One region of the Variovorax sp. BGA-UO-ETr-C22 genome, then DNA from elsewhere that is predicted to be linked to it. Evidence: predicted binding sites of a transcription regulator. Region 1 holds the regulator's gene; each other region holds the start of a gene.

Region 1 (5,706 bases):
GCCCGCGGGCGGGCCGGTCAAAAATGCGAGCTACGTGATCGACCCGACCCACACCTTCGTCATGTACGAGATGGGCCACTACGGCACCACCACCAACCGCGGCCGCTTCAGCACCAAGGACGGCTCGGTGCAGATCGACGGCACCGGCGCCAGCGGCAAGGTCGACATCACGATGGACATCAGCTCCATCAACACCGGCGTCGACCTGCTCAACCGCCACGTGCAGAGCAAGGACTTCTTCAACGTGGCCGAATTCCCCACCGGCCGCTTCGTGGCCGAGCGCATCGACTTCAGCGGCGACAAGGTGACCGACGTGCCCGGCACGCTCACGCTCATGGGCCAGACCAAGCCGGTGACGCTGAAGGCCGTGCGCTTCAACTGCTACCTGAACCCGCTGATCAACCGCCAGGTCTGCGGCGGCGACTTCGAGGCCACCGTGCAGCGCAGCGACTGGGGCATCACCTGGGGCCTGAACTTCGGTTTCGAGAACAAGGTGAAGCTGCTGGTGCAGGTCGAAGCCGTGAACGTGCAATGAACACATCCCCCACCGGAGCCCACTCATGACCGACGCCCACTTCCTGTCCCTGCTCGGCATCGCCGGCGCCATGGCCGTGGGCGCGATGAGCCCGGGCCCGAGCTTCGTGATGGTGGCGCGCACGGCCGTGGCCTCGCGCAGCGACGGGCTCGCGGCGGCGCTGGGCATGGGCGCCGGCGGGCTGGCGTTCTCCATCGCGGCGCTGGCCGGGCTGCAGGCGGCGTTCCTCGCGGTACCGGCGCTGTACCTCGCGATCAAGGCCTTCGGCGGTGCCTACCTGATCTACCTGGGCTTTCGCATCTGGCGCGGCGCGCGCCAGCCGCTCGCGATCACGCCCGACACGGACGCCTCGCCCCGGAGCCAGGGCCGCAGCGGACGCACCTTCCTGCTCGGCCTGGCCACGCAGATCAGCAACCCGAAGACGGCGGTGGTGTACGCGAGCATCTTCGCGGCCTTCCTGCCGCGCGAGGTGCCGCTGGTGCTGGCGCTCGCGGTGCCAGCCGTGATCTTCTGCATCGAGACGGGCTGGTACGCGATCGTCGCGCTGGCGCTGTCCTCGGCCGCGCCGCGCGCGGCCTACCTGCGCTACAAGACCTGGATCGACCGCGCGGCCGGCGGCGTGATGGGCCTGCTGGGCCTGCGGCTCGTGTGGTCGGCCGTGCGCGGCACCTGAGGCACTAGAGCAGGCTCTCGGGCGTGAGCGGCGACAGCAGTTCGAGCATGGTGCGGTCCCAGAAGCCCGAGTCGGGCTCTTCGTGCAGCACGGTGGTCTTGCCGCCTTCCTCGCTGACCCATTCGATGCGCCGCGAGCCGACTGCGCCCGCATCGGCGCCTTCGGCAAAACGCAGCCGGTAGGCGCCCTGCTGCTTGAGCACGTCGAGCAGCTTCAGGGTCTGCTGCGCCATCTCGGGGCTGCGGATGAACAGGCCGATCTCGGTGTTGTGAATCTCGGAGCGCGGATCGAAATTCATCGAGCCGACGAACAGGATGCGCTGGTCGATCACCGCCGACTTGGCGTGCAGCCGCCCGACGGACGTGCCGAACAGGCCGAGGCGCACGCTGCGCCGCGTGCGCGCGGAACTCAGCTCGTGCAGCTCGGCGCCCAGCGCCAGCATGTCGGCGCGGTAGCGGCGGTAGGCAGTGTGCACCAGTGGCTCGTCGGTGGCGGCGAGCGAGTTGGTGACCACGCTGATCTTCACGTTGCGCCCGCGGATCTCGCGCATCACCTCCAGCCCCGACGCGCCCGGGATCAGGTAGGGCGAGACCAGCGTCACCTCGCTGCGCGCGCGGCGCATCTGCTCGACCACGTTGTAGCGCACGCTGTCCACGTCGAGCAGCGGCACGCCGCCATACGACGCGGTCTTGCCGATCACGCGGTCGGGTGAATCGGCATAAGCCTCGGCGGTGGTCCAGATCAGGCCGAGCTTGCCGGCGTCGAGGTCGTCGGCCACCGGGCTGTAGCCGAGCAGGTCGTTGGGCGCGGGCCTGGGCGGCGGCGGCGTGGTGTCGGGGCCGGTGGCGGCGTCGAAGCGGCGCTGCAGTTCCTCGCGCGGCAGGTCGGTGTGCACGACCGCGCCGATCGGGCGCACGTGCGGGCTGTTCCAGTACTGGTCGAACAGCACGCCCAGGCGCGGGATCAGCGCACCCGTGACGAAGGTGTCGAGGTCGATGAAGTTCGGGCCGGTGGTGCGGCGGAAGTACTGGTTGCCGATGTTGCGCCCGCCCGCCACGGCCATCGCGCCGTCGGCGATGAAGAGCTTGTTGTGCATGCGGCGGTTGACGCGGCTGAAGTCGAACAGCGACGCGGTGAAGCGCTTGAGCAGGCTGCCGCGCCCGGCCGGGAACGGGTTGAACAGGCGCAGCTCCACGTTCGGCGTGGCGGCCAGGCCAAGCAGCAGCTCGTCTTCGCCGGACGTGTACAGGTCGTCCATCAACAGGCGCACGCGCACGCCGCGCTGGGCCGCATCGCGCAGGGTGCGCAGCAGGTAGCGGCCGGTCTCGTCGTTCTCGATCTGGTAGTACTGCACGTCGAGCGTGCGCTGCGCGCGGCGCGCCAGCTGCAGCCGCGTGTCGAAGGCGAAATCGCCGCCGGGCATCAGGCGAAAGCCGCTGAGGTCGGGGTCGGGCTGCGAGGCCAGCGCGATCTTGCCGAGCGCGGTGTCGGCCGAGACGGCGATGGCCTTGGTGGGCGGGCGCGGTGCCTCGTCGGGCAGCGTGGCGCAGCCGGCGAACAGCAGCGCCGCAGCCACAACAAGAACCCAATGCCCCCAGCGCGACAGCAGGCGACGGGTCATCGTGGGCTTTCTACAGAGCCTTGCGCAGGTTGGCCGGTGCGATGCGCAGCGCTTCGCGGTACTTGGCGACGGTGCGGCGCGCGCACTCGATGCCCTGCTCTTTCAGCATCTCGGAGATCTGGCTGTCGGACAGCGGCTTCTTGATGCTCTCGGAACTCACGAACTGCTTGATCAGCGCGCGCACCGCGGTGCTCGACGCATTGCCACCGGTCTCGGTGCCCAGCGCCGAACCGAAGAAGTACTTCAGCTCGACCGTGCCGAAGGGCGTGGCCATGTACTTGGCGGTGGTCACGCGCGAGATGGTCGACTCGTGCAGGCCCAGCTCGTCGGCGATCTCGCGCAGCACCAGCGGGCGCATGGCCAGCTCGCCGTGCACGAAGTAGCTCTTCTGGCGCTCGACGATGGCGTTGCTCACGCGCAGGATGGTGTCGAAGCGCTGCTGGATGTTCTTGATGAACCAGCGCGCCTCCTGCAGCCGCTGCGACAGCGCCTGGCTGCCCTCGCCCTTGTGCGACTTGAGCGCACCGGCGTAGATGTCGTGCACGCGCAGGCGCGGCATGACCTCGGGGTTGAGCATGACGCGGAACTTCACGTTGGTGCCGCGCCCGGTCTTGGTGACGATCACGTCGGGAATGACGATGTTGCGTTCGACGTCGACAAAGCGGCGCCCCGGCTTGGGCTCGAGCCGCGCAATGACCTGCAGCGCCGAGCGCACCAGGTCTTCGTTGGTGCGCGTGAGCGTGGCCAGGCGCTTGAAGTCGCGCCGCGCGAGCAGCTCCATGGGCTGCTTGCAGATCGCGATGGCGGTCTTGCGGATGAGCGCTTCGGCCTCGGTCTCGTCTTCGCTGGCGAGCGCCTTCAGCTGGATGCTCAGGCATTCGCCGAGGTCGCGCGCGCCGACGCCCACCGGCTCCAGGCTCTGCAGCAGGCCCAGCGCCACCTGGAAGTGGTGCACGAGGTCGTCGAACTGGTCGTTGTCGTCGCCCGCCAGGCCCGAGGCCAATGCGGGCAGCGAGTCTTCGAGGTAGCCGTCGTCGTTGAGCGACTCGATCAGGAAGCGCAGCGCGGCGCAGTCGTTTTCGTTCAGCCGCAGGCTCAACGCCTGGCGGTGCAGGAACGACTGCAGCGACTCCTGGCTGCGCGCGAGTTCGGTGGCGTCGGCACGCTCGTCGTCGCCCAGGTTGTTCTGGCGCGCGGGCGCGTCGCTGCCCCACTCGCTGTCGTCGGGCGCCATGTCGACGGTGCCGTCGCCTTCCCAGTCGGGCTCGCGCTCGGCGATCTCGGCGGCGGGGCCGTCGGTGTCGGGGGTCGAGGTGGTGGTGTCGCTGGAGGTGGAGGACGTGCTGGCGGCGGACGGCGTGAACTCGGCCTCGCCCTCGCCCGCGTCGTCGCGCGGCACCGGCGCGTCGGCCGTGTCCAGCCCGAATTCCTCGCGCGCCGCTTCTTCCGCGGTGCGCTCGAGGAACGGGTTCTCGTCCAGCATCTGCTCCACCTCCTGGCTCAGTTCGAGCGTGGAGAGCTGCAGAAGCCGGATCGACTGCTGCAGCTGAGGCGTCAAGGCCAGATGCTGCGAGACGCGAAGGGACAGCCCTTGCTTCATAGGAACCGCCCCCGCCCTTACATGCGGAAGTGCTCGCCCAGGTACACCCTGCGTACCTCGGCGTTGTCGACGATCTCCGAGGGTGTGCCTTGTGCCAGCACGTGCCCGTCGCTGATGATGAACGCGTGATCGCAGATGCCCAGCGTCTCACGCACGTTGTGGTCGGTGATGAGCACGCCGATGCCGCGCTCTTTCAGGAAACTGATGATCCGCTGGATCTCGATCACGGCGATCGGGTCGATGCCGGCGAAGGGCTCGTCCAGCAGGATGAAGCGCGGCTGGGTGGCCAGTGCGCGCGCGATCTCGACGCGGCGGCGCTCGCCGCCCGACAGCGCGAGCGCGGGCGAATCGCGCAGGTGGTCCACGCGCAGGTCGGCCAGCAGGTCGGCCAGGCGCTCTTCGGTGTGCTGCTTGGTCAGCGGCATCATGCGGCCGTTGGCGTCGGGCTCGCGCTGCAGCTCGAGCACGGCGCGCACGTTTTCCTCGACGGTGAGCTTGCGGAAGATCGAGGCTTCCTGCGGCAGGTAGCTCAGGCCCATGCGCGCGCGGCGGTGAATGGGCATGTGGGCGATGGGCTCGCCGTCGATGGTGATCTCGCCAGCGTCGGCGCGCACCAGCCCGACGATCATGTAGAACGAGGTGGTCTTGCCCGCGCCGTTGGGGCCGAGCAGTCCGACGACCTCGCCCTTTTGCACGTCGAGCGAGACGTCTTTCACGACCGTGCGGCTGCCGTAGCTCTTCTTGAGGCCGCGCGCCACGAGGCGGCTGCCCGGAATGCCGTCGGCGGTCTGGGTTCCTGCGGTTTCGATCACTTGCGCCCTTCCCCTTCGGTGCCGCCCAGCGTGGTGCTCGGGCGCAGCCCGGCGCCGGGCGCGGGAGTGGGTGCCGGGGCCGCGGGCTTCTTGCCGCCGGCTGCCGGTGCGGAACCGCCCGCCGCCGGGGCCGCGGCGGCCTTCGGCGTGAGGATGGCCTTGACGCGCCCGCCGCCGCCCGCCGAGACGCCGGCGTTCGGCGGCACGAGGGAGCCGTTGACGGTGTAGGTGTCGTTGCTCTGGTCGTAGACGATCAGCGCGCCGCTGCTCTCGTCGTTGGCCGTGGCGCCGATCAGCCGGCGCATGACGGCGCGGCGGATGAACTTGACGTTGTCGGCGCGGCTGTCGTACTCGATGACTTCCGACTCGCCCTCGATCCACTCGTCGCCGGCGTTGCGCTTCTGCTTGTAATAGGCCAGCTTGCCGGGCGCCGCCGTGACCACGCCGTACTGGTAGCCCTCGGCG
Region 2 (5,706 bases), on a different contig from region 1:
GAACAGCGCGGCGCGCATCTGGCGCAGCGCGGCCTCGATGGGCTCGCAGACGGCGCGGCCGGCGGGCGTGAGGTGCAGCGTCTTGGCGCGGCGGTCGGCCGGGTCTTCGCGGCGCTCGACGAAGCCGGCCTCGACCAGCTGGTCGAGCGAGCGCACCAGCGACGGCCCTTCGATGCCCAGCGCCTCGGCCACCGTGCCCTGGCGCACGCCGTCTTCCATGCGCCCGAGCACCACGACCGGCCAGGCCAGCGTCTGCGACAGGCCCACGTGCGCCACCGCCTTGTCGGCCGCCGCGCGGTAGCCGCGCTGGAGCACCGACAGCGAGGTGCCGAGCCGCATCAGCGCGTGTTCGCGCAACGGGGAGATGGGTTCGGTATCGGCCACGGCGTTATCAATTAGTTAGCTTGCTAACAATTGTACGGGTTTCTACCGAGTCTTGCACGCGACCGCGCACGACGTCAGCGCGCGGCCCAGGGAAAAGGGGGAAGGGAAAGAAAAGTGTGAAGCTCGCCGATAAGCCGGATTCTGTGCACCGGAGCCCTCTTGCGAAGACCCCGGCGTGACCGCCATTACTCTGGGCCGTTTGTCGCCAAACGGCTCGATGCCACCTACCCGCCAGCTCAGCGGAACCACCTCAATACTGGCCTACTTGGTGTTGCTGCGCGCAGAGATTGCCCGTTTCACCCGAACTGAATCGGCTCGTCTCTGTTGCTCTGATCCTCACCTCACGGTGGAGAGTCGTTAACTCCTGCGCTGTCCTGTGCAGTCCGGACGTTCCTCCAGTGCGATCTTTCGACCCGATGCTGTTGCCCGAAGGCAGAGCATCGTCCCTTTCGGGCTTGCACCAGCGGCGGTCTGGCGTGCTTCACCGCTCGATTATCGCCCGCCCCATCAATGACCCTTCAGGCGGTGTCGCGCGCCGACCTTCAACCGAGCGTTTCGCTGTCGCCGGCCTGCACCAGGCCCAGCTTGCGCAAGGTCCGGTGGAAGTTGCTGCGGTCGATGCCGGCCTCGCGCGCGGCGCTGGCCACGCGGCCGCCGTGGCGGGCGAGCAGTTCCGAAAGCCAGGCCCGCTGGAAGGCCTCGGTCGCCTCGCGCAACGTGCCACCAGCGATGGCAGGCCCCGCGTGTTCGTTCGCCGGGGCCTGCGCGGGCGCTGCCATGGCGCTTCCCACGATGGCAGCGCTGTCCAGCGCCAGGTGATGCGGCTCGATGGCCGTCCAGCGCGAGCCGCGCGGCTGCTCCCTGAACGCCCGCAGCGAGGCGCGGCTGATCACATGCTCGAGTTCGCGCACGTTGCCCGGCCAGCCGTGCGCCAGCATGGCGGCCTTCGACGCCGGCGAGAGCCGCAGGTTGCGCGCGCCCAGCCGGTGCTGGTTCTCCTCGAGAAAGCTGCCGGCCAGCACGAGCACGTCGCGCCCGCGTTCGTGCAGCGGCGCGACGACCAGCGGATAGACCGACAGCCGGTGGTACAGGTCGGCGCGAAAGCGCCCCTGTGCGATCGCCGCAGGCAGGTCGCGGTTGGTGGCCGCGATCACGCGCACGTCGACCTTGCGCATGCGGTCGCTGCCGGGGCGCTGCACCTCGCCGCTTTGCAGCACGCGCAGCAGCTTGGCCTGCACGCTCAGCGGCAGCTCGCCGACCTCGTCGAGAAAGAGCGTGCCGCCATCGGCGATCTCGAACTTGCCGTCGCGGTCCTGCACGGCGCCGGTGAACGCGCCGCGCTTGTGGCCGAAGAGTTCGCTGTCGGCCAGCGACTCGGGCAGCGCCGCGCAGTTGACCTGCACCAGCGGCTGCTCGCTGCGCCGCGAGCGCGCGTGCAGGCGCTGCGCGACCAGGTCCTTGCCCACGCCGGTCTCGCCGAGCAGCAGCACCGTGAGGTCGGACACGGCGACCGTGTCGATCTCGTGGCACAGCTGCCTCATCGCCGGGCTGCTGCCCAGCAGCTCGCGGGGCGCGCCGCGGCCTGCGCGCAGCGCCTGCGCCACGGCCTGCTCGCGCATCGCGCGCGCCTGCATTTCGCGGATCGTATCGGCGGCCTCGATGCCGGTTTCGACGAGGGCGATCAGTGCCTCCATCTGCGCCGGGCCCACAGCATCGAAGGCGTGCGGCTCCAGCGCGTCCAGCGTGAGCAGGCCCCAGACGGCGCCGCGCAAGCGCAGCGGCGCGCCCATGCAGTCGTGCACCGGCAGGATGCCCGGCTGGCCGGCGACGAGGCCGTCGTACGGGTCGGGCAGGTTGCTGTCGTGGGCGAAGCGCAGGCCCCGTTCGCTGTCGAGCAGGCGCGCGAAACGTGGATGCGCGGCGACGGGAAACTGGCGCCCCAGGGTTTCGTCGCTCAGGCCGTCGACCGCGACGGGCTTCAGCACGTCGACATCGAGCTGCAGCAGCGCGGCGGCATCGCAGCGGACCAGCCCGCGCGCGGCGGCGAGCAGCGATCGGTAGCGGGCGGCCTCGGCTTCGGGCTCGGGCGATGGGGTCTCGGTGGTCGAATCGACACGTATCGTGGTCATAAATACAACGCAGAAGTTGTTGCGAATTTGACCACATCCGGCAAATCCCCAATGACGTCAAGCACTTGCAGAGGCCTTCCGGCTGGCACGGATCGTGAGATGACCAACGCATCTCAACCGAAGGACCGCCAGACCATGAATCCGCAAACCATCGCCATCGTCAAGTCCACCGTGCCCGCGCTCCAGGCCCACGGCGAGGCCATCACCAGCCACTTCTACAAGATCATGTTCGAGGGCCATCCGCAGGTGAAGGCCTTCTTCAACGAGGCGCACCAGGCGGCCGGCACGCAGGCGCGCGCGTTGGCGGGGGCGGTCATCGCGTACGGCGCGCACATCGACCGGCTCGAAGCGATCGCCGGCGCCCTGCCCCGCATCATCCAGAAGCACGCCGCGCTGGGCGTGCTGCCGGAGCACTACCCGATCGTCGGCCACTACCTGCTGCGCGCCGTGAAGGAGGTGCTCGGCGATGCCGCGACCGACGAGGTGATCGCCGCCTGGGGCGAGGCCTACGAATCGCTGGCGGGCCTGCTCATCGCCGCGGAAGAAGCCGTCTACAGCGCCAATGCGGCGCAACCCGGCGGGTGGCGCGGCACGCGCGAATTTCGCGTGGCCCGGCGCGAGGACGAGAGCGAAGTCATCACCTCGTTCTACCTGGAGCCCGTGGACGGCGGCGCGCTGCTGGCGTTCTCGCCGGGGCAGTACCTCACGCTGGTGCTGGAGATCGACGGCCAGCCGGTGCGGCGCAACTACTCGCTGTCCGACGCGCCGGGCAAGCCGTGGTACCGCATCAGCGTGAAGAAGGAGGAAGGGGGCCGCGCCTCGAACTGGCTGCACGCAGCCGCCGCGGTCGGCACGCGGCTGCAGGTGCAGGCGCCGTGCGGCGACTTCGTGCTGCAGCCCGCCGGCGAGCAGGCGCGGCCCCTCGTGCTGGTGACGGGCGGCGTGGGCATCACGCCCGCGATGAGCATGCTCGAATCGGTGGCGCACACGGGCCGGCCGGTGCACTTCGTCCATGCGGCGCGGCACGGCGGCGCGCACGCGTTCCGCGCCCGCGTCGACGCACTCGCGCAGCGGCATGCGAACGTGAAGCCGCTGTATGTCTACGACGCGCCGCGCGACACCGACACGCCGCACGCGACCGGCTTCGTCACCCGCGAGCTGCTGGCCGGAGTGCTGCCGGAAGACCGCGACGTCGACCTGTACTTCCTCGGACCGAAGCCCTTCATGCAGGCGGTGTATGCGAACGGGCTGGCGCTCGGCGTGCCGAAGCAGCAGCTTCGCTACGAGTTCTTCGGGCCGCTGGAAGCCCTGGAGGCCTGAATCGCAACGGCCTGCCATCCCCTCGTGCTGAAACGGTCGCGGGCCGGGTGCAACCCGGCCCAGGGGGCGCCACAATGCGCGCTGACCATCCGACCCTCGCACCCAAGGAGATTCCATGAAGGCCCAGAACATCCTCCAGACCATCGGCAACACGCCGCACATCCGCATCAACCGCCTGTTCGGCCATGCGAAGCAGCAGGTCTGGATCAAGTCGGAGCGCGCCAACCCCGGCGGCTCGATCAAGGACCGCATCGCGCTGTCGATGGTGGAAGACGCCGAGAAGAGCGGCGCGCTGAAACCCGGCGGCACCATCGTCGAGCCCACTTCGGGCAACACCGGCATCGGCCTGGCGATGGTCGCGGCCGTCAAGGGCTACAAGCTGATCCTGGTGATGCCCGACAGCATGTCGGTGGAGCGCCGCCGCCTGATGCTGGCCTACGGCGCCACCTTCGACCTCACGCCGCGCGCCAACGGCATGAAGGGCTCCATCGCCCGCGCCGAGGAAATCGTGGCCGGCACGCCGGGCGCGTGGATGCCGCAGCAGTTCAACAACCCCGCCAACGTCGACGTGCACGTGCGCACCACGGCCGAGGAAATCGCGGCCGACTTTCCCGAGGGCATCGACGTGCTCATCACCGGCGTGGGCACGGGCGGCCACATCACCGGCGTGGCGAAGGTGCTCAAGAAGAAGTGGCCCAAGCTGCAGGTGTTCGCGGTGGAGCCCGTGGCCTCGCCCGTGATCTCGGGCGGCGCGCCCGCGCCCCACCCCATCCAGGGCATCGGCGCGGGCTTCATCCCGAAGAACCTGGACACCTCGCTGCTGGACGGCGTGCTGCAGGTCGACGCCGAACCGGCGCGCGAAATGGCGCGCCGCTGCGCGGTCGAGGAAGGCATCCTGGTCGGCATCTCGTCGGGCGCGACGCTCGCGGCCATCGCGCAGAAGCTGCCCTCGCTGGCGCCCGATGCGGTGGTGCTGGGCTTCAACTACGACACCGGCGAGCGCTACCTCTCCGTCGAAGGCTTCCTGCCCGCCTGATCCAGCTACAAGTTTCATAGCGCCCCGGGCGCTTAAAATCGTCGGTCTGCTTGATAACCACAAGCCCCACGACATGCTGCGAATCTCCGAACTCAAACTCCCGCTCGACCACGCGCCTGACGCGCTGGCCACCCTGATCGCCCGAACGCTCGACGTTCCGACCGAAGCGATCGCCTCCCACACCGTCTACAAGCGCAGCTTCGACGCCCGCAAGGTCGACCTGCTCACGGTCTACATCTGCGACGTGCAGCTGGCCGACGCGGCGCTCGAAGCCTCGCTGCTGGCCAAGCACGCCGCCCACCCGCACATCCAGCCCGCGCCCGACATGCGCTACACGCCGCCGGGCCAGGCGCCCGCGGACGCGACGCGCCCCGTGGTGATCGGCTTCGGCCCCTGCGGCATCTTCGCGGCGCTGATGCTCGCGAAGATGGGCTTCAAGCCCATCGTGCTCGAACGCGGCAAGACCGTGCGCCAGCGCACCCGCGACACCTGGGGCCTGTGGCGCAAGAGCGTGCTCAACACCGAGTCGAACGTGCAGTTCGGCGAAGGCGGCGCCGGCACCTTCTCGGACGGCAAGCTCTACAGCCAGATCAAGGACCCGCGCTTCCTCGGCCGCAAGGTGATGGAAGAGTTCGTCAAGGCCGGCGCACCGCCCGAAATCCTGTACGTCGCGCACCCGCACATCGGCACCTTCAAGCTGGTGAAGGTGGTGGAGAACATCCGCGAGCAGATCGTCGCGCTCGGCGGCGAGATCCGCTTCGAGCAGCGCGTGACCGATGTGCACATCGAAGACGGCCACCTGCGCGGCCTGACGGTGCTGGACCAGACGACCGGCCA
Region 3 (5,706 bases), on a different contig from region 1:
AGCAGGTCGAAGCCCAGCAGGTACAGCATGATGAAGCCGACCGGGAACAGCATCGCGCCCACCAGCGCGTTGCCGGTGTTCACGGTGATGCTCACGGCGAAGGCCGCGGCCAGCGCGAGGATGGCGCCGGCCATGTACGAGCGGATCAGCGTGTCGCGCGTGGACATCAGCAGCTTGGATTCACCGGCGTCGACCATCTTGGTCACGAATTCGGCAGGAGCGAGGTAGGCCATTCGGGGTCCTTGGAGAGAGGCTGAAAAAAACGGAAGAGGGCGAAGCGGCGTCAGGCGAGCGCGACGAGCACGCGGCCGTCCTCGACGCGCACCGCATGCGCGCGCACCGAGTGCTCGGGCGCCTCCAGGCATTCGCCGCTGCGCAGGTCGAAGTGGTTCTTGTAGAGCGGCGAGGCCACGACGATGCGCTCGCCCAGGCTGCCGACCAGCCCGCGCGAGAGCACGCTGGCGCCAGCCTTCGGGTCGACGTTGTCGATGGCGAAGAGCGACGGCTCCTGGCCGACGCGGAAGATCGCGACATGCACGCCGTCGACCAGCGCGCACACGCCGGTGTCGGGGAGGATGTCGCCGGCGGCGCACACGGCGGTCCAGGTCTGGGTGTCTGTGGTCATGGTGGGCTTTCTTCCTTGTCGTTGGCTCAGGCGGCGCTGGTCTCGCGGCGTTCTTCGGGGCGCGCGGGGCGGTGCTGGCCGCGCTCCTGCACGAAGACGATGTGCTCGTCGGGCTTCTCGCTGTTCACGAAGGAGCGGAAGCGCTGGCGCGTGGCGGGGTCGTTCACCGCGGTCTTCCATTCGCACTGGTAGGTGTCGACCACGTGCTGCATCTGCGCCTCGAGCTCGGCGCCCAGGCCCAGCGTGTCCTGCAGCAGCACGCCCTTGAGGTAGTCGAGGCCGCCCTCGAGGTTCTCGCGCCAGGTGCTGGTGCGCTGCAGGCGGTCGGCCGTGCGCACGTAGAACATCAGGAAGCGGTCGATCATGCGGATGAGGTCGGCCTTGCTCAGGTCGCTCGCCAGCAGCTCGGCGTGGCGCGGCTTCATGCCGCCGTTGCCGCACACATAGAGGTTCCAGCCCTTGTCGGTGGCGATGATGCCGACGTCCTTGCCCTGCGCCTCGGCGCATTCGCGGGTGCAGCCCGAGACGCCGAACTTGATCTTGTGCGGCGCGCGCAGGCCCTTGTAGCGGTTCTCCAGTTCCACGGCCAGGCCGACGCTGTCGTCCACGCCGTAGCGGCACCAGGTCGAGCCCACGCAGCTCTTCACCGTGCGCAGCGACTTGCCGTAGGCATGGCCCGACTCGAAGCCGGCGGCGATGAGTTCTTCCCAGATGGACGGCAGCTGCTCGACGCGCGCACCGAACATGTCCACGCGTGCCCCGCCGGTGATCTTGGTGTACAGGCCGTACTTCTTCGCGACCTGGCCCACGGCGATCAGCCCCTCGGGCGTGACCTCGCCACCGGGCATGCGCGGCACCACGGAGTAGGTGCCGTCCTTCTGGATGTTGCCCAGGAAGTAGTCGTTGCTGTCCTGCAGGCCGGCCAGGTCTTTCTTGAGCACGAACTCGTTCCAGCACGAGGCGAAGATGCTCGCGGCGGTCGGCTTGCAGATGTCGCAGCCCAGGCCCTTTCCATGCTTCGCGAGCAGGTCGGCGAAGCTGCGGATCTCGCCCACGCGGATGAGGTGGTACAGCTCCTGGCGCGAGTAGGGGAAGTGCTCGCACAGGTGGTTGTTCACGGCCATGCCGCGCTTGGCCATTTCCATCTTCATGACCTGCGTGACCAGCGGCACGCAGCCGCCGCAGGTGGCGCCGGCCTGGGTGCAGGCCTTCATCTCGGCGGGCGTGCACACGCCCTGGCCCACGGCTTCGCAGATCTGGCCCTTGGTGACGCTGTTGCACGAGCAGATCTGTGCGGTGTCGGGCAGGGCCTCGACGCCCAGGCCCGGCTTGGCCTTGCCGTCGCTGGACGGCAGGATCAGGAACTCGGGCTCGTCGGGCAGCGCGATGCCGTTGAGCGCCAGCTGCAGCAGCGTGCCGTACTCGCTGGCGTCGCCGACCAGCACCGCGCCCAAGAGCTGCTTGCCGTCTTCGCTGACCACGATCTTCTTGTAGACCTGCTTGCGCTCGTCGATGTACTGGTAAGCGCGCGACTTCGGCGTCTTGCCATGCGCGTCGCCGATGCTGGCCACGTCGACGCCCATCAGCTTGAGCTTGGTGCTCAGGTCGGCGCCGGTGAAGGCGGCGTCGTCCTGGCCGGCGATGTGGCGCGCGGCCACGCGGGCCATGTCGTAGCCCGGTGCGACGAGGCCGAAGGTCTGTTCGTTCCACGCCGCGCATTCGCCGATGGCGTAGACGTTGCGGTCGCTGGTGCGGCAGTGGCTGTCGATCGCCACGCCGCCGCGTGGGCCCACGGCCAGCAGGCTCTGGCGCGCCAGTTCGTCGCGCGGGCGGATGCCGGCGGAGAACACGATCATGTCGGTCTCCAGGTGCGTGCCGTCGGCGAACACCATGCGGTGCCGCGCGCTCGCGCCGTCGACGATCTCCACCGTGTTGCGGCCGGTGTGCACGTGCAGGCCCAGTGCCTCGATGCTGCCGCGCAATGCACGGCCGCCGCCTTCGTCGACCTGCACCGCCATGAGGCGCGGCGCGAACTCGACCACGTGCGTTTCCAGGCCCATGTCGCGCAGCGCCTTGGCGCATTCCAGGCCCAGCAGGCCGCCGCCCACCACCACGCCGCTGCGCGACTTCGCGCCGCAGGCCTTCATGGCGTCCAGGTCCTCGATGGTGCGGTAGACAAAGCAGTTCGGCCGGTCGCGGCCCGGCACGGCCGGCACGAAGGGGTTGGAACCGGTGGCCAGCACCAGCTTGTCGTAGGCGATCACCTCGCCGTCGGCGGTGGTGACGGTGTTGTTGCGCCGTTCGACGGTCACGGCCCGCGCGGCCAGGCGCAGCGTGAAGCCGCTGCGCTCGAAGAAGCCGGGCTCGACCAGCGACAGGTCGTCGGCTGTCTTGCCGGAGAAGTACTCGGACAGGTGCACCCGGTCGTAGGCCGGGCGCGGCTCTTCGCACAGCACGGTGACCTGTGCGTCGGGAATGCCGAGCGTGTGGAGTTGCTCGAGGAACTTGTGGCCGACCATGCCGTGGCCGATGACTGCGATCTTCATTGGGGGTCCTGCACGCAACCGGCCCTGGAAGGCGCCCCCGCAGCCGCTGTCGAACAGACAGCGTCGTTGGGGCCCCCGCGACGGAACGGATGCGAAATGGGTTGGAGCAGACGAACCGGCGGCGGGCGGCCATCGGTGCGCTTGAACCCCGCCGTCGTTAGCGGAGGCATTGCGAACCCGCCGCAGAGGCCGGTGGGTCGCCACCGTGTTCAGCAATAAGCGTGCCGCGCTCAAAAGCCCGTGTGGCGGGGCTCATCGGCCGGTGGCGCACCGAAAGCGGACCGGGGCTGGCACGCCGCGCACGGGCGTCGTGCGCCGGCGCTCTCCGCATTGGTGCGCTGGGGTGGAGGGGCGGATGCGGGCGGTGGCGTCGGTGCGCGGGGCTTTTCCGTATGCTCGGGGCCTTGCAACGCAGGGCGAACGCCCCCACGAACCCCGAAGAACTTGCCATGTGCGGCTCCGAACTCCATTCCCTTCCTGAAGGTGTCCAGCGCGTCTCCCGCGTGCTGCAGGACGCCGGCCATCCCCATGCGCCCCGCATGCTCGACGACGCCTGCCGCACCGCGCAGCAGGCCGCCGACGCGCTCGGCATCTCGGTCGGGCAGATCGCCAAGAGCATCATCTTCCGCCGCAAGAGCGACGAGGCGGCGGTGCTGGTCATCACCTCGGGCGACAAGCGCGTCGACGAGAAGAAGGTCGATGCCATCGTCGGCAAGACCGGCCGCGCCGACGCCGACTTCGTGAAGGCGCGCACCGGCTTCACCATCGGCGGCGTGTCGCCGGTGGGCCATGTGACCAAGCCCGTGGTGCTCATCGACCGCGAGCTGTTCCGCTTCGAGGAGATCTGGGCCGCCGCGGGCCATCCGCACGCCGTGTTCCAGCTGCACCCGACCGATTTAGAGAAGCTCACCGGCGCGCCGGTGGCCGACGTGGTGTGAACTTCGACGAAGCGCATGCACTCGCCGAGCGCGCCGGGACCGTGCAGCGCATGGACGGCGAGGTGCCCTCGCCGTGCTCGTCGGTGTGCCGCATGGACCGCCTGAGCGGCTTCTGCGAAGGGTGCCTCCGCACCATTCCCGAGATCGCCGGCTGGAGCAAGATGGAAGACGACAGCCGCCGCCAGGTGTGGCGCGCGATCGAACTGCGGGCCCAGGCCGGCATCTGGCGCGTGCCCGAACCCACCACAGGAGACCACGACGCATGAAGCACATCGACTTCTATCTCGATTTCATCTCGCCCTACGCGCACCTGGCGTTCGAGCACCTGCCCGAGGCGCTCGAAGGCCTGAGCGTGAGCGTGGCCTACAAGCCGGTGCTGTTGGGCGCGCTGCTCAAGCACCACGGCCAGCTCGGTCCGGCCGAGATTCCTTCGAAGCGCAGCTGGACCTACCGCCACGTGCTGTGGCTGGGCCAGGCGCACGGCATCCCCATCGAGATGCCGGCCTCGCACCCCTACAACCCGCTGCCGCACCTGCGCCTGGCGGTGGCCACGGGCGACGACGGCAGCATCAGCCGCCTGGCGGCCGAGACCCTCTTTCGCCACGTGTGGCGCGGCGGAGAAGAAGCGGGCGACGCCACGCGGCTGGCCGCGCTCACGGCGCAGCTGCAGCCGAAGCGCGACTTGAACGGCGACGAGAACAAGGCCCTGCTCAAGCGCAACACCGACGAGGCCGTGGCGCAGGGCGTGTTCGGCGTGCCCTGCTACGTGGTCGACGGGCGCCTGTTCTGGGGCTTCGACGGCCTGGCGATGCTGCGCGCCTACCTGCAGGGCGATGCCTGGTTCGACGGTCCGCAATGGACCGGCGCCGACCAGCGGCCCTCGTTGCTGCGCAAGAGCTGAGGCTTTTTTGCTGCTTCGCAGCAAGGACTGAGGACAAACCCGCGCAGGGTCCTTGTTTCTTACAAGCTGAAACGAGCAGCGCGGGTTTCACCCTAAACCGTAAGCGCCCGTTCAGTTTCGCGAAAGCCTCGGGTCAGTCGCGCCTCCAAGAATGCCCCACGGTCCCGAATGCCGGGAACCGATGGACGCATACATACACACCAGGAGACGACGATGGCAGCCACGCTAGATTCAAGGGGAGTGCCGCATCCGGCCCCCCGGCCCATGTCCGCGGAGGAGAAGAAGGTCATCTTCGCCTCCTCGCTCGGCACCGTGTTCGAGTGGTACGACTTCTATCTGTACGGTTCGCTCGCCGCGATCATCGCGAAGCAGTTCTTCAGCGGCCTGGATGCGGGCGCGGCCTTCATCTTCGCACTGCTGGCGTTTGCCGCCGGCTTCCTGGTGCGTCCGTTCGGCGCCATCGTGTTCGGCCGCCTGGGCGACATGATCGGTCGCAAGTACACCTTCCTGGTGACCATCCTGATCATGGGCCTGTCGACCTTCATCGTCGGCCTCTTGCCCAGCTACGCGACCATCGGCGTCGCGGCGCCGGTGATCCTGATCGCGCTGCGCATGCTGCAGGGCCTGGCGCTCGGCGGCGAGTACGGCGGTGCTGCCACCTACGTGGCCGAGCACTCACCGCACGGCAAGCGCGGC
Region 4 (5,706 bases), on a different contig from region 1:
TGTTGCGCAGCGTGCGGTCGACCAGCCACGCGGGCATGTTCTGGCCGTAGATCTCGCGGTTCTTGGCGATCTCCTTCAGCGCAATTTCCAGTTCGTAGACCTGGTCGTTGCGCGCCTCGTCCACGCGCGGCGCCTGGCTGGTCGGGCCGATGAACATGCCCGAGAACAGGTAGCTCAGCGACGGGTGGTTGTGCCAGTACAGCAGCAGGCTGGCCAGCAGCTCGGGCCGGCGCAGGAAGGGGCTGTCGGCGGGCGTGGCGCCGCCCATCACGAAGTGGTTGCCGCCGCCGGTGCCGGTGTGGCGGCCGTCGGTCATGAACTTCTCGGCCGACAGGCGCGTCTCGAACGCGGCGTTGTAGAGGAACTCGGTGTGGTCGACCAGTTCCTTCCAGTTGTGGGCCGGGTGGATGTTGACCTCGATCACGCCCGGGTCGGGCGTCACGGCCAGCATCTTCAGGCGCGGATCGCGCGGCGGCGGATAGCCTTCCATCACGATGCGCACGCCCAGCTGCTGCGCGGTGGCTTCGACGGCGGCGACGAGGTCGAGGTAGTCCTCCAGGCGCGCCAGCGGCGGCATGAAGACGTAGAGCACGCCCGAAGCGCTGCCCTTTTTCTCGGCCGCGGGGCCGTTGGCGCGGCGCGGGTCGCGCACCTCGACGCACAGTGCGGTGCGCGTGACCCAGTGGGCCGATTCGCCGCGCAGCGGCTGGCGCGTGGCGGGCGTGGCGGAAGCGGCAGCAGCTGCCGCATCGCCCTTCGCCGCATCGCCGGGGCTTTGCATGCGCAGCGAGGCGGCCGCCACGGGCGGCGCGCCGAAGGTATAGGGCACCTCGCCCAGGTCGGCGCCGGCCACCGGGGTGGCGGTGGCATAGCGCGCGCGGTAGTCGGACGCGCTGGGCAACGCGGCGCGCGGCGCGGTCGGGTCGCGCTCGATGAGGTAGGGGTAGTCGCCCTTGCTGGCCCACGGCTGCGAGTCGAGCGGCAGGCGGTAGCCCATGGGCGAATCGCCCGGGATCAGGAACAGGCGGTCGTCGCGCAGGAACCAGGGGCCGGTCTTCCAGCCGGGGCCGGCGAGCGCGGGCGTGTCGCTGTTGGCGTTGCCGGGCTCGATGGGCAGCATGTAGCCGATCACCGCGTCGAGCTTCTGCGTGAACACGCGGCGCAGGCGCACGCGTTCGAGTTCGTCGTCGAGCTTGGAGTCGAAGGGGTCGACGTTCACCGGCAGGCGGCGTTCGCGCCACAGGTAGTAGTAGGTGTCCTCGTAGCCGGCCTGGATGTAGCGCTCGGTGAGGCCCAGCTTGTGCGCCAGCACGGTGGTGAAGCGGCGCGCGTCCTCGCTCGTGTAGTGCGTGGGAAAACGCTCGTCGGCGAACAGCTCGGGGTCGTGCCACAGCGTCTGGCCGTCGGCGCGCCAGAAGATCGACAGCGCCCAGCGCGGCAGCTGCTCGCCCGGGTACCACTTGCCCTGGCCGAAATGCAGGAAGCCGCCCTGGCCATACTCGGCGCGCAGCTTGTGCACGAGCTCGGTGGCGTAGCCGCGCTTGGTGGGGCCGAGCGCGTCGGTGTTCCATTCGGGCGCGTCGCGGTCGCTGGTGGCCACGTAGGTGGGCTCGCCGCCCATGGTCAGGCGCACGTCGCCGGCGACGAGGCGCGCATCGACCGCGTCGCCGAGCGCGAGCACCTCGGCCCATTGTTCTTCGGTGTAGGGCTTGGTGACGCGCGGCGATTCGTAGATGCGCGTGACCTTCATCTCGTGGCTGAATTCGACCTCGGACTCGTCGACGCCGCCTTCGATGGGCGCGGCGCTCGACGGCGTGGGTGTGCAGGCCAGCGGGATGTGGCCTTCGCCGGCCAGCAGGCCCGAGGTGGCGTCCAGGCCGATCCAGCCGGCGCCCGGCAGGAACACCTCGCACCAGGCGTGCAGGTCGGTGAAGTCGACCGTGGTGCCGCTGGGGCCGTCGAGCGCCTTCACGTCGGGCGTGAGCTGGATCAGGTAGCCCGACACGAAGCGCGCGGCCAGGCCGCAGTGGCGCAGCAACTGCACCAGCAGCCAGCCCGAGTCGCGGCACGAGCCGCTGCCGTTGCTCAGCGTTTCTTCCGGCGTCTGCACGCCGGGCTCCATGCGGATGAGGTAGCTGACGTCCTTTTGCACCTGCTGGTTGATGCCGACCAGGAAGTCGATGGTGCGCTGTTCCTTGCGCTCGATCTTGTCGAGGTAGGCCTGCAGCAGCGGCGTGGGCTTCTCGGTGACGAGGTAGGGCGCCAGCTCTTCGGCCTGCGAGGCCGTGTACTTGAAGGGGAAGTTCTCGGCCTGCGGCTCCAGGAAGAAGTCGAAGGGGTTGTAGACCGCCATCTCGACCACGAGGTCGACCGTGACCTTGAACTCGCGCGTCTTCTCGGGGAACACGAGCCGCGCCTGGTAGTTGGCGAACGGGTCCTGCATCCAGTTGACGAAGTGCTCGGCCGGTTCGACCCGCAGCGAGTACGAGATCACATTGCTGCGGCAATGGGGCGCGGGGCGCAGTCGCACGACTTGCGGGCCCAACTGCACCAGGCGGTCGTATGTGTAGTGGGTGACGTGGTGGAGTGCGGCGTGGATGGACATGCGTAGGGGCGTGCAGTGCAGCGAGGTTGCATCGAAAAGATGTCTCTGGTGAGACGCATACTAGCCCAGTTGCCAAGCAATTAACGCGCCATCGAGCGTGGGTTGGGGGAGGGTTTGCATCATGGATTCCGAGGTGTCGGGAGGGCAGTCGCGGCGTGCGTCCGAGGCTGTCGCGGGTGGGTCGGGGGCCTTCGTTGCGCTGGGCAGTACGCTGCTCGGCGCGGCGGTGCAGCTGCGCCAGCCGCTGTTGTGGGCGGCGGGTGTCTACGTCGCATTGCTGCTCGTGGGGCTCGGCGGCGGATGGCTGTTGTGGCGGTGGCGTGGGCCTCGGCTGTTCGTGCTGATGCTGTCGCTGGCCTGCGGTGCGATGGCCGGCGCGGGCCTGGCCGGATGGCGCGCCACGGCTTACGCGCAAGGGGCGCTGGAGCCGCAACTGGAAGGGCGTGACCTGCGGCTCACGGGCGTGGTCTCGCAGATGCCGCAACCCGGCGAGATCGGAACGCGCTTCCGTTTCGACGTGGAGGCGGCGCAGTGGGCCGAGGCCTCCGATGAGGCGCCACCGACGGTGCCGCCGCGCATCGCACTCGCCTGGTACGGCGAGTACAGCTGGATGTGGGAGCAGCCCGCCGAGCGGCGTGCCTCCGTCGCACGCACCGTGGGCGAGGTACATGCCGGCCAGCGCTGGCAACTGACCGTGCGCCTGCGCGCGCCACACGGCAACCTCAACCCGCATGGCTTCGACAGCGAGCTGTGGGCGTGGGAGCAGGGCGTGCATGCCCAAGGCCATGTGCGGGCCGGGGCGCGCGACCCTGCGCCGCGCCTGCTGGGCACGACGTGGCGGCACCCGATCGAGCGGGCGCGCGAGGCGGTGCGCGATGCGGTCTTCGCCCGCGTGGACGACCGGCGCCAGGCCGGCGTGATCGCCGCGCTCGTCACCGGCGACCAGGGCGCCATCGACCGCGTCGACTGGGACGTGTTCCGCGCCACCGGCGTGGCGCACCTGATGTCGATCTCGGGCCTGCACATCACCTTGTTCGCGTGGTTCGCGGCGCATGTCGTGGGCGCGCTCTGGCGGCGCAGCAGCCGGCTCATGCTGCGGCTGCCCGCGCAACAGGCCGCACTCGCCGGCGGGGTGCTGCTGGCCGCGCTCTATGCGCTCTTCAGCGGCTGGGGCGTGCCCTCGCAGCGCACGGTCTGGATGCTCGCGGCCGTGGCGCTGCTGCGCCTCACCGGTCGGCGCTGGCCGTGGCCGCACGTCTGGCTGCTGACGGCGGCGGTCGTGGTGGCCGCCGACCCGTGGGCGCTGCTGCAGGCCGGCTTCTGGCTCAGCTTCGTCGCGGTGGCTGTGCTGTTCGCCTCCGCCACAGCCGTGCCGGGCGAGGGGCGGGTGGGAGCGCTCACGCGCCTGGGCCGCTTCTTTCGCGAGCAATGGACGATCACGCTGGCGCTCACGCCGCTGAGCCTGCTGCTGTTCCAGCAGGTGTCGGCGGTCGGGCTGGTGGCCAACGCGCTCGCGATCCCGTGGGTGACGCTGGTGATCACGCCGCTGGCGATGCTCGGCGTGGCGGTGCCGCCGCTGTGGGACGTGGCGGCTGGCGCCGTGAAGCTGTTCGCGCTGTTGCTGCAGGCGCTCGCCGGCCTGCCGTTCGCCACGCTGTCGATGGCCGCGCCACCCGCGTGGCTGGCTGCGGGTGGCGTGGCAGGCGGCGTGCTGCTGGCGATGCGCCTGCCGTGGTCGATGCGCGCGCTCGGCCTGCCGCTGCTGTTGCCAGTGCTGCTGTGGCAGCCAGCGCGACCTGCGGTGGGCGAGTTCGACCTGCTCGCCGCCGACATCGGGCAGGGCAACGCGGTGCTCGTGCGCACCGCCACGCACAGCCTGCTGTACGACGCCGGGCCGCGCTACGGGCTCGACGGCGACGCGGGCCACCGCGTGCTCGTGCCGCTGCTGCGCGCACGCGGCGAACGGCTCGACCTGCTGTTGCTGAGCCACCGCGACATCGACCACACCGGCGGCGCACCCGCCGTGCTCGCCATGCAGCCACAGGCGGCACTGCTGAGCTCCATCGAGGCCGGGCACCCGCTGCAGGCGCTGCGCCCCGCGCGCCGCTGCGAGGCCGGGCAGCGCTGGACCTGGGACGGGGTGGATTTCGAGGTGCTGTTTCCCTTCGACAGCGACTACCTCGGCTTCACGCGGCCCAATGCCGTGTCGTGCGTGCTGCGCATCGGCAACGGCCGTGCCACGGTGCTGCTGGCCGGCGACATCGAGCGCCTGCAGGAGGCCGCGCTGGTGTCGCGCACGCCCGGGCTTTCGGCCGACGTGCTGCTGGTGCCGCACCACGGGAGCAAGACCTCGTCGAGCGAGGTTTTCCTGGACGCCGTGCGCCCGCGCATCGCGCTCGTGCAGGCCGGCTACCGCAGCCGCTTCGGCCACCCCGCGCCCGAGGCGGTGGCGCGCTACGTGGAACGCGGCGTGCAGGTGGTCGACAGCCCGCGCTGCGGCGCCGCCCATTGGGCGAGCCCGGCGCCGGCCGAGCTGAAGTGTGAACGCGCGAATGATCCGCGCTACTGGCGCCACCGCATGCCATGAAGGTCCGAAACGCGAAATGCCCTCGCATCGGGCCTAAACCTAGGGCTTCTACTGGCCTCGAACTTGCTAAGCTATGGCTCAAGGAGATTGGTCGTTCCATGCACAAATTCGACGAGATGTATGAGCAGCTCCCCTATGCGGGCGCTGCAATCCGACAGCACTACAAGCGCTACGACCAATGGCTTGCGAAGCAACCCGGTGAGGTGATGCGATCGCGGCGTGAAGAGGCGGAAATGATTTTCCGCCGGGTCGGCATCACCTTCGCGGTGTACGGCGCCAAGGACGAGGACGGCTCCGGCACCGAGCGGCTGATCCCGTTCGACCTGCTGCCCCGGATCATTCCCTCCCATGAGTGGGAGAGCATGGAAAAGGGGCTGGTGCAACGCGTCACGGCGCTCAACCGCTTCCTGTACGACGTGTACCACGACCAGGAAATCATCAAGGCCGGCATCATCCCGGCCGAGCAGATCCTGAACAACGCCCAGTTCCGTCCCGAGATGATGGGCGTGAACGT

What was found. The regulator sigma-54, encoded in region 1, starts transcription at its own class of promoters, with help from an activator protein. The targets are predictions, from matches to a motif close to TGGCANGNAANCTGCTTT.
Region 2: the regulator sigma-54 is predicted to act here: its motif matches at 2,597-2,614, upstream of hmpA (NO-inducible flavohemoprotein).
Region 3: the regulator sigma-54 is predicted to act here: its motif matches at 3,381-3,398, upstream of nirB (nitrite reductase large subunit NirB).
Region 4: the regulator sigma-54 is predicted to act here: its motif matches at 2,679-2,696, upstream of AC57B8_RS29135 (transglutaminase family protein).

What each region holds. Positions count from the first base shown of each region.
Region 1 covers NZ_JCAQPA010000009.1:568,689-574,394, reverse strand. Annotated here, with positions in the region: gene AC57B8_RS12205 (YceI family protein) at 1-535, shown strand, start outside; gene AC57B8_RS12200 (LysE family translocator) at 561-1,208, shown strand; gene AC57B8_RS12195 (phospholipase D family protein) at 1,213-2,829, opposite strand; gene rpoN (RNA polymerase factor sigma-54) at 2,840-4,429, opposite strand; gene lptB (LPS export ABC transporter ATP-binding protein) at 4,447-5,241, opposite strand; gene lptA (lipopolysaccharide transport periplasmic protein LptA) at 5,238-5,706, opposite strand, start outside.
Region 2 covers NZ_JCAQPA010000010.1:211,448-217,153, reverse strand. Annotated here, with positions in the region: gene AC57B8_RS14455 (MarR family winged helix-turn-helix transcriptional regulator) at 1-339, opposite strand, end outside; RNA gene rnpB (RNase P RNA component class A) at 499-867, opposite strand; gene norR (nitric oxide reductase transcriptional regulator NorR) at 927-2,513, opposite strand; gene hmpA (NO-inducible flavohemoprotein) at 2,649-3,833, shown strand; gene cysK (cysteine synthase A) at 3,949-4,869, shown strand; gene AC57B8_RS14430 (NAD(P)/FAD-dependent oxidoreductase) at 4,943-5,706, shown strand, end outside.
Region 3 covers NZ_JCAQPA010000010.1:1,340,260-1,345,965, reverse strand. Annotated here, with positions in the region: gene AC57B8_RS19640 (formate/nitrite transporter family protein) at 1-233, opposite strand, end outside; gene nirD (nitrite reductase small subunit NirD) at 284-625, opposite strand; gene nirB (nitrite reductase large subunit NirB) at 652-3,171, opposite strand; gene AC57B8_RS19625 (YbaK/EbsC family protein) at 3,621-4,109, shown strand; gene AC57B8_RS19620 (DUF1289 domain-containing protein) at 4,106-4,375, shown strand; gene AC57B8_RS19615 (2-hydroxychromene-2-carboxylate isomerase) at 4,372-5,010, shown strand; gene AC57B8_RS19610 (MFS transporter) at 5,224-5,706, shown strand, end outside.
Region 4 covers NZ_JCAQPA010000011.1:1,944,003-1,949,708, reverse strand. Annotated here, with positions in the region: gene AC57B8_RS29135 (transglutaminase family protein) at 1-2,605, opposite strand, end outside; gene AC57B8_RS29130 (DNA internalization-related competence protein ComEC/Rec2) at 2,727-5,192, shown strand; gene AC57B8_RS29125 (circularly permuted type 2 ATP-grasp protein) at 5,291-5,706, shown strand, end outside.